2 regions of the Variovorax sp. YR566 genome follow, and region 1 is predicted to be linked to the other one. Evidence: riboswitches for the same ligand, from Rfam matches in the RefSeq annotation. Region 1 holds a riboswitch; the other holds the start of a gene.
What was found. Region 1 has a riboswitch for glycine ahead of ACTG4X_RS05665 (D-amino acid dehydrogenase). Riboswitches for the same ligand answer to the same signal wherever they lie in the genome.

Region 1 (4,205 bases):
GAAATTGCCTCCCTTCCTGTGATGAGGGACATCGTCGGCCGAGTGCGCCTGCCGTTCTTTCTGATGCCCCGGAAGCGCTATTCCACAGTCATGTCGGCTGCAAACGCGGACATGGTGGATCGGGCATTCGGGTTTCGCTGGGGCCTTCAGCTCGACGCCGCGGGACTGCGCTCGAGCCCGAAGGTGGCGCTGGGCGAAGATGTCCAGTTCGGGCGCGGGAGCCCCTATGCGGGGGGGCTGTTGTCCGGCTGGCACGAGCCGGAAGTCTGGGGTGTTTGGAGTTCGGGGGAGAAAGCTGCCTTGCTGTTCGTGCTCGACACCACGAAGCTCCCTGCAACCGGGCAGCTACGAATTAGCGTGGCGGGTGCACTCTATCAACCGAGCGGGAGCGCGCGGGTTGCACTGGAGGTCCAAATCAATGGCAGGGCTTGCCAGGCTGCCAGGGCGGGCGATTCACTGACCTTGTCCTGCGATCTGGATGTGCAGCAATTGCGCGCCAGGCCGTTCCTGGCTGTCGAGCTTGTCGTGAGCGGCGCCCACCGGCCTTGCGACATATCCGAAAGCGCCGACGCCCGCTGCCTCGGCTTCGGACTTCGGCTGTTGAAGGCCGAAGTGGTCGTGGCGAATGACAGTGAGGCTGCGAGCGTCTCGCTTCAGGATGCGCTTGTGGAGTGAGCGCGAGCCGCACCGGTGCGGCTCGCGCGAGCGATACCCCTGAACGCGAAATCCACCTCAGGCGCCAGCCCGCTCACGATCCGCGCGATGGACTTCCCCGAGCCGCAGGCATGCGTCCAGCCGAGCGTGCCGTGGCCCGTGTTGAGGAACAGGTTCGGCAGCTTGGTCTTGCCGATCAGCGGCACGTTGCTCGGCGTCGCGGGGCGCAGGCCGGTCCAGAACTGGGCCTGCGTGGTGTCGCCGGCACCGGGGAACAGCTCTTCGACGCGGCGCACGATGGCTTCGCACCGCACGCGGTTGAGGTCGCGGTCGTAGCCGTTGAGCTCCGCTGTGCCGGCGATGCGCAGGCGGTCGCCCGACTCCGAGGTGTAGCGCGAGAACACGAGTTTGAATTCGTCATCCGTCAGCGAGACCTGATGGGCTTTCGTCGCGTCCTTGACGGGCAGCGTCACCGAATAGCCCTTGGCGGGGTAGATCGGCAGGCGGATGCCCAGCGGGGCGGCATACAGCGGGCTCAGCGAACCCATCGCCAGCACGAAGGCGTCGCCGCGGATGCGCTGGAAGCGGCCTTCGCTGTCGGTGGCTTCGACGTGATCGATGCTGCCGCCGGCTTCGCGCAGCGCGGTCACGGTGTGGCTCATCAGGAACTTGACGCCCGCCGCGGTGGCCAGGCCCACGAGCTCGCGCGCGAAGCGGTTGGCGTCGCCGGACTCGTCCTCGGCCGTGTAGGTGGCGCCGGCCAGCTTCGGGCGGATGTGGGCGAGGGCGGGCTCGATCTTCACGGCTTCATCGGCCGAGATGACCTGGCGTTCGCAGCCCAGGGCGCGCATCTGCTCGGCGGGCGCGAGGGCGCCGTCGAACTCTTTTTGCGTCGTGTAGAAGTGCAGGATGCCCTGCGTGCGCTGGTCGTAGTTCAGGCCGGTGTCGCGGCGCAACTGTTGCAACATCGAGCGGCTGTATGTTCCGAGACGCACGATCTGCTCGATGTTGTGGCGGGTGCGCGCCGATGTGCATTCGCGCAGGAACTGAAGGCCCCAGAGCCACTGGCGCATGTCGGCGCGGATGCGGAAGAGCAACGGAGCATCTTCCTTGCCCAGCCACTGCAGCACCTTGAGCGGTGCGCTTGGGTTGGCCCAGGGCTCGGCATGGCTGACGGAAATCTGCCCGCCGTTGGCGAAGCTGGTTTCGGCGGCCGGGGTGGCCTGCCGGTCGATCACGGTCACTTCGTGGCCGAGTTGCTGGAGGTAGTAAGCCGAGGTCACGCCGAGCAGGCCGGCGCCAAGAACGATCACGCGCATTTCAAGTACCTTTGAGGTTGCAGCGCTTGAACGACGGGCGTGGTGTGCTATTGAATAAATAGCAAAGCAACCGGACGACCGCTGTCCAAGTTGCCGCTCCCCCTGTCCTCGGTACCTGAGAGATTCACCCGCTGCGCCCGCAGAGGGTTTGCTCCTTCGGTGCATCACGACCACGTTGGGCGGTGCGATGGCTCTCCAGACGGCGTTTCAGTTGGTGCAGTACAGGTCCCTTGTTTTGGACCGACCTGAGCGTTTATGGGAGTTTGCGCCTTCGGTAGGGCCACCGGGGTGGCCCGCTCTCCTGCAGTGGGGCGATTGTAGGCGGGGCTTGCGCGGGCGCCAACCTTTGATATCTCTCCTCTGGCCGAATGGGATAATCGCCTGTTGATTTGCCGCAAGGCGATCGTTCCATATATCAGCAGGGGACTTCATGATCCTGGTTACCGGCGGCGCTGGCTTCATTGGCGCCAATTTCGTACTCGACTGGATCGCCAACGGCGACGAGCCGGTCGTGAACCTCGACAAGCTGACCTACGCAGGCAACCTCGAGACCCTCGCGTCGCTCAAGAACAACCCGAGGCACATCTTCGTGCAGGGCGACATCGGCGACAGCGCTTTGGTCGATCGCCTGCTGGCCGAGCACAAGCCGCGCGCAGTTGTGAACTTCGCCGCCGAATCGCACGTGGACCGCTCCATCCACGGCCCCGAAGACTTCGTGCAGACCAACGTGCTGGGCACCTTCCGCCTGCTCGAATCCGTGCGCGGCCACTGGAGCGCGCTGCCGGCCGAGCAGAAGACGGCCTTCCGCTTCCTGCACGTGTCCACCGACGAGGTCTACGGTTCGCTCTCCAAGACCGACCCGGCCTTCACCGAAGAGAACAAGTACGAGCCCAACAGCCCGTATTCGGCCAGCAAGGCCGCCAGCGACCACCTCGTGCGCGCCTGGCACCACACCTACGGCCTGCCGGTGCTGACCACCAACTGCTCGAACAACTACGGCCCCTTCCACTTTCCCGAGAAGCTCATCCCGCTGATGATCGTCAATGCACTGGCCGGCAAGAGCCTGCCCGTGTACGGCGACGGCATGCAGGTGCGCGACTGGCTCTACGTGAAGGACCACTGCAGCGCCATCCGCCGCGTGCTCGAAGGCGGCAAGCTGGGCGAGACCTACAACGTGGGCGGCTGGAACGAGAAGCCCAACATCGAGATCGTCAACACCGTGTGTGCGTTGCTCGACGAGCTGAGCCCCAGGGCCGACGGTAAGCCCTACAAGGAACAGATCACCTACGTCACCGACCGCCCCGGCCACGACCGCCGCTACGCCATCGACGCGCGCAAGCTCGAGGCCGAGCTTGGCTGGAAGCCCGCCGAGACCTTCGACACCGGCATCCGCAAGACCGTCCAGTGGTACCTGGCCAATGGTGAGTGGGTGCGCAATGTGCAAAGCGGCGCGTATCGCGAGTGGGTCGAGAAGCAATACGACGCAGCACCTGCGAAGGCCGCGGCATGAAGTTGCTGCTGCTGGGCAAGGGCGGACAGGTCGGCTGGGAGCTGCAGCGCAGCCTGGCGCCCCTGGGTGAACTGGTCGCGCTCGACTTTGACAGCACGGATTTCAACGCTGACTTCAGCCGGCCGGAGCAACTGGCCGAGACAGTCTTGAAGGTGCGCCCCGACGTGATCGTCAATGCGGCGGCGCACACGGCCGTCGACAAGGCCGAGAGCGAACCTGATTTTGCGCGCAAGCTCAACGGCACTTCCCCGGGAATCGTGGCCGAGGCGGCGCAGCAGATCGGCGCGCTGATGGTTCACTACTCGACCGACTACGTCTTCGACGGCAGCGGCACCAGGCCCTGGAAGGAAGACGACGCGACCGGCCCGCTCAGCGTGTACGGCCGCACCAAGCTCGAAGGCGAGCAACTGGTGGCCCAGAACTGCGCCCGTCACCTGATCTTCCGCACCAGCTGGGTGTATGCCGCGCGCGGCGGCAACTTCGCCAAGACGATGTTGCGGCTGGCGAAGGAGCGCGACAAGCTGACGGTCATCGACGACCAGTTCGGTGCCCCCACGGGGGCAGAGCTGCTGGCCGACGTGACGGCGCATGCCATCCGAGCGACGCTGCAGGACCCGGCCAAGGCCGGCCTCTATCACGCCATCGCTGGTGGCGAGACCAGCTGGTACGGCTATGCGCGCTTCGTGATCGAGCAAGCCAAGGCGGCGGGTGTCGAGCTCAAG
Region 2 (4,205 bases), 3.4 Mb from region 1:
CGATCCTGCTGCCGGTGGTGATCCTGGGCGGCATGCGCGCCGGCTGGTTCACGCCGACCGAGGCCTCGGTAGTGGCGGTGTTCTATGCGCTGGTGTGCGGCAAGTTCGTCTACCGCACGCTCGAGTGGAAGATGCTGCCCGACATCCTCTCGCGCTCTGCCCTGCTGTCGGCTTCGGTGCTGATCATCATCGGGCTGTCGGCCTCGTTCGCGTGGGTGCTGACCATCGAGGGCATTCCGCAGCAGATGGCCGAATGGCTCATCAGCATGAACCTCTCGCCGTGGATGTTCCTGATCATCGTCAACGTGTTCCTGCTGCTGTTCGGCATCTTCATCGAGCCGCTGCCGGGCGTGATGGTGCTGGCGCCGATCCTCGCGCCGGTGGCCATCAAGCTGGGTGTGGACCCGGTGCACTTCGCGATGATCGTGATCTTCAACCTCACGCTGGGCATGATCACGCCGCCGGTGGGCGGGCTGCTGTTCGTGACCTGCAACGTGTCGAAGGTGCCGATGTCGGCGCTGGTGAAGGAGCTGGTGCCGTTCCTTTGGGCCCATGGGGCGGTGCTGGTCATCCTGACCTTCGTGCCCGCGCTGAGCACGTGGCTGCCGCACGTGCTCGGGTTCAAGTAGCGGCCCGGGCTCCGGGGCCTGATCGGCCCGGTGAATCGGCGGATGTTCACTGCCAGAATCGGGCGACGGGCCAAGGGCCGACAACCGACAAGGAGGGGACTGCGCCATGAATCGATTCCTGAGCTGCCTGCTGGGCGGTGCCTTGCTGGCTCCGGCTGCCTTCAGCGCCCCGCCCGCAACGCCCGCCGCGGCACCAGCCCCCGTATCGGCAGCAGCGCCGGCCGATCCCGCCTCCAGCATCCGCGAAGTCGAAGCCGCCGTGCGCGCCTGGGCCGCGGCCTGGTCAGCCCGGGACGTGGTGCGCTACCTGGCCGCCTATGCACCCGACTTCACGCCGCCCCGAGGCCAGGACCGCAAGGCCTGGGAGGCGGACCGCCGCGCGCGCATTACCGACAAGACGACCATCAGCGTGAGCATCGACAGCCTGGTCATCAGCGTCCAGGGGCAGGCGGCCAGCGCAAGCTTTCAACAGACCTACAGCGCCGACAAGCTGCGCGAGAAGAGCCGCAAGACGCTGGAATTGCAGCGCGTGGGCAACCAGTGGCTCATACGCAAGGAAAGCGCGGGCTGAAGGCCAGCCGCGATTGCCCCTGTAAGGCAAACGGTTCATGAAGATGTCACCACTTGCAACGATGCTGCAGCCCTCGATTCCCGAAAGCTGTGGCTGCCATGTTTCCCACCAAGACCGACAAGGCGCGCGACGAACTCCAGGGCGGACAGCGCACGCTCAGCCAGCGTGAGCGCGCCCTGCTGCTGATGGCCGATGGCCGGCGCTCGCTGACCGACTTCAGTCCGCTGTTCTCCAACCGGGTCGAAGCCGAACAGGCGATCCAGGCGCTGGTGCAGCGGGGTTACCTGCAGGCCCCGCAGGCTGCTGCTGCGGCACCGGCGCCCGCACCGGTAGCAGCCCCCGCCCGGCCCGCGCCTATCGCCGCCGCCGAGCCGATCCAGGTCGCCACCACCTCGGCCGACACCTTCGACGGCAAGCGCTCGCTGGCCACCACGCGCATGTTCCTGTTCGACATCTGCGAGCGCATGTTCGTGCGGCGCGACCCGAAGTTCGCGCTGCAGATGCGCGACGCCCTGCGCGAGGCCCGCGACCGCGAGGCGATGCTGACCATCGCCGCGCTGATGCTCACCGAGATCGAGAAAACCGCCGGGGTGGAGCGGGCCGAATCGCTGCGCGAGCGCATCGACAAGCTGCTGCCGCCGGCCGAAATCATCCACTGACGCAAAACCCCGGCCCCGCGCGATCCACTACACTCGCCAAGGTCAGGAGAGAGCCCCGCATGCCGGGGCCGCCGAAGGCGCAGGGGTTTCCCGAACGCTCAGGCAAAAGGACTGACAAGGCGCCGGTGAACTCCGGCGTTTCCTTGCTGGAGAGAGGCCGTTGCAGTGAAAACTGCCCATCGGCCCACCGAAGGAGCAAACCCCGATCGTGGGGCGAATCTCTCAGGTAAAGCGGACAGCAGGGGTGGCCCATGGCTTGCGTCATGGATTTCGTCTGCCCCTTTGGAGTGCCCCGTGGCTGCTTCTTCCGCCCCCGCTACCGAACTTCTCAAGACGCCGCTGCACGACCTCCACGTGGAGCTCGGTGCCCGCATGGTGCCCTTTGCCGGCTATTCGATGCCGGTGCAGTACCCCGCCGGCCTGATGGCCGAGCACAAGCACACGCGCGATGCGGCCGGCCTGTTCGACATCTCGCACATGGGCCAGCTCCGGCTAGTCGGGCCCGATGCAGCGGCCGCCTTCGAAACCCTGATGCCAGTCGACGTGGTCGACCTGCCCGCCGGCAAGCAGCGCTACGGCCTGCTGCTGAACGACGAAGGCGGCATCCTCGACGACCTGATGTTCTTCAATGAAGGCAACGGCTCGATCTTCGTGATCGTCAACGGCGCCTGCAAGGTGGCCGACATCGCCCACATCCAGCAGAAGATCGGCAGCCGCTGCCAAGTGCAGCCCCTACCCGACCACGCCCTGCTCGCGCTGCAGGGCCCGCAGGCCGCGGCCACGCTGGCGCGGCTGTCGCCCGGCATCGAGCGCTTCGTGTTCATGACGGGCGGTGCGGTGCAGATCGGCGGCATTGCCGCCTTCGTCACCCGCAGCGGCTACACCGGCGAAGACGGCTTCGAGATCTCGGTGGCCGCCAAGGACGCCGAGGCGCTGGCCCGCCTGCTGCTGGCCCAGCCCGAGGTCAAGCCCATCGGCCTGGGCGCGCGCAATTCGCTGCGACTCGAAGCCGGGCTTTGCCTCTACGGCAACGACATCGACACCACCACCACGCCTGTCGAGGCCTCGCTCAACTGGGCGATGCAGAAGGTGCGCCGCACGGGCGGCGCGCGCGAAGGCGGCTTTCCTGGCGCGGCAAAGATCCTCGCGCAGCTCGCCGTCGCTGCCGCAGGCGCTGCCGGCCACACCGACCACGACACGCTGAAGCGCAAGCGCGTGGGCCTCGTCGCCCTCGAACGCATTCCGGTGCGCGACGGCACGGTGCTGCAATCTTTCGAAGGCCATGACATCGGCATCGTCACCAGCGGCCTGCTCGGCCCGACGGCCGACCGCTGCATCGCCATGGGCTACGTGGCCACCGCCTTCGCCGAGCCGGGCACGCGCGTGCAGGCCATCGTGCGCGGCAAGCCGGTGCCGATGGAAGTCTCGACGATGCCTTTCGTGCCCACCCGCTACTACCGCGGCTGAGCCTGGTCGACAGGCTAGGCTCTGCACCCCGATTCATTTTTTCCATGAGGAGTTTTTCCATGAGCATCAAGTACACCAAGGACCACGAATGGGTGTCGGCCGAAGGCGACGCAGCCACCGTCGGCATCACCGTGCATGCGCAGGACGCGCTGGGCGACGTGGTGTTCGTCGACCTGCCCGAAGTCGGCAAGACCTTTGCGCAAGGCGAAGTTGCCGGCGTCGTCGAATCGGTCAAGGCCGCGGCCGACGTGTTCATGCCCGTGTCGGGCGAGATCACCGAAGTGAACGAGGCGCTGCGCGCCGACCCGTCGCTCGCCAACAGCGATCCGCTGGCCGCCGGCTGGTTCTTCAAGGTCAAGCTGAGCGAACCCGCGCAGCTCGACGCCCTGCTGGACGCGGCCTCCTACGACAAGTTCGCCGCCGAATCCTGATCCGCTGAGTTCCTCAGCCACCTTCCTTCTTCTCCCCGAGCCCTCACCGCCATGCCGACGCCCGCCCTTCCCTCTTTGCAAGAACTAGAGAACGCCGAAGAATTCCTCGCCCGCCACATCGGCATCGATGCGGCGGACGAGGCGCGCATGCTGCCGGTGATCGGCTCGGAAACGCGCGCGGAGTTCATCGACGGCATCGTGCCCGCGGCCATCCGCCGCGCAAAGCCGATGCGCCTGCCCGCACCGGCAACCGAAGCCGATGCGCTGGCCGAGCTGAAGGTGATGGCGTCGAAGAACAAGGTGTTCAAGAACTTCATCGGCCAGGGCTACTACGGCACGCACACGCCGGGCGTCATCTTGCGCAACGTGCTCGAGAACCCCGCCTGGTACACCGCCTACACGCCCTACCAGGCCGAAATCTCGCAGGGCCGCATGGAAGCCCTGCTCA

Region 2: linked by a shared signal. The riboswitch ahead of gcvT (glycine cleavage system aminomethyltransferase GcvT) and the one ahead of ACTG4X_RS05665 (D-amino acid dehydrogenase) in region 1 are both predicted to bind glycine.

The regions. Positions count from the first base shown of each region.
Region 1 covers NZ_CP197092.1:1,223,416-1,227,620, forward strand. The annotation lists gene ACTG4X_RS05660 (hypothetical protein) at 1-675, shown strand, start outside; gene ACTG4X_RS05665 (D-amino acid dehydrogenase) at 654-1,973, opposite strand; glycine riboswitch at 2,066-2,182, opposite strand; glycine riboswitch at 2,186-2,287, opposite strand; gene rfbB (dTDP-glucose 4,6-dehydratase) at 2,404-3,483, shown strand; gene rfbD (dTDP-4-dehydrorhamnose reductase) at 3,480-4,205, shown strand, end outside.
Region 2 covers NZ_CP197092.1:4,593,794-4,597,998, forward strand. The annotation lists gene ACTG4X_RS21640 (TRAP transporter large permease) at 1-629, shown strand, start outside; gene ACTG4X_RS21645 (L,D-transpeptidase Cds6 family protein) at 736-1,200, shown strand; gene ACTG4X_RS21650 (hypothetical protein) at 1,299-1,859, shown strand; glycine riboswitch at 1,893-1,983, shown strand; glycine riboswitch at 1,996-2,108, shown strand; gene gcvT (glycine cleavage system aminomethyltransferase GcvT) at 2,154-3,326, shown strand; gene gcvH (glycine cleavage system protein GcvH) at 3,386-3,757, shown strand; partial or broken gene gcvP (aminomethyl-transferring glycine dehydrogenase) at 3,809-4,205, shown strand, end outside.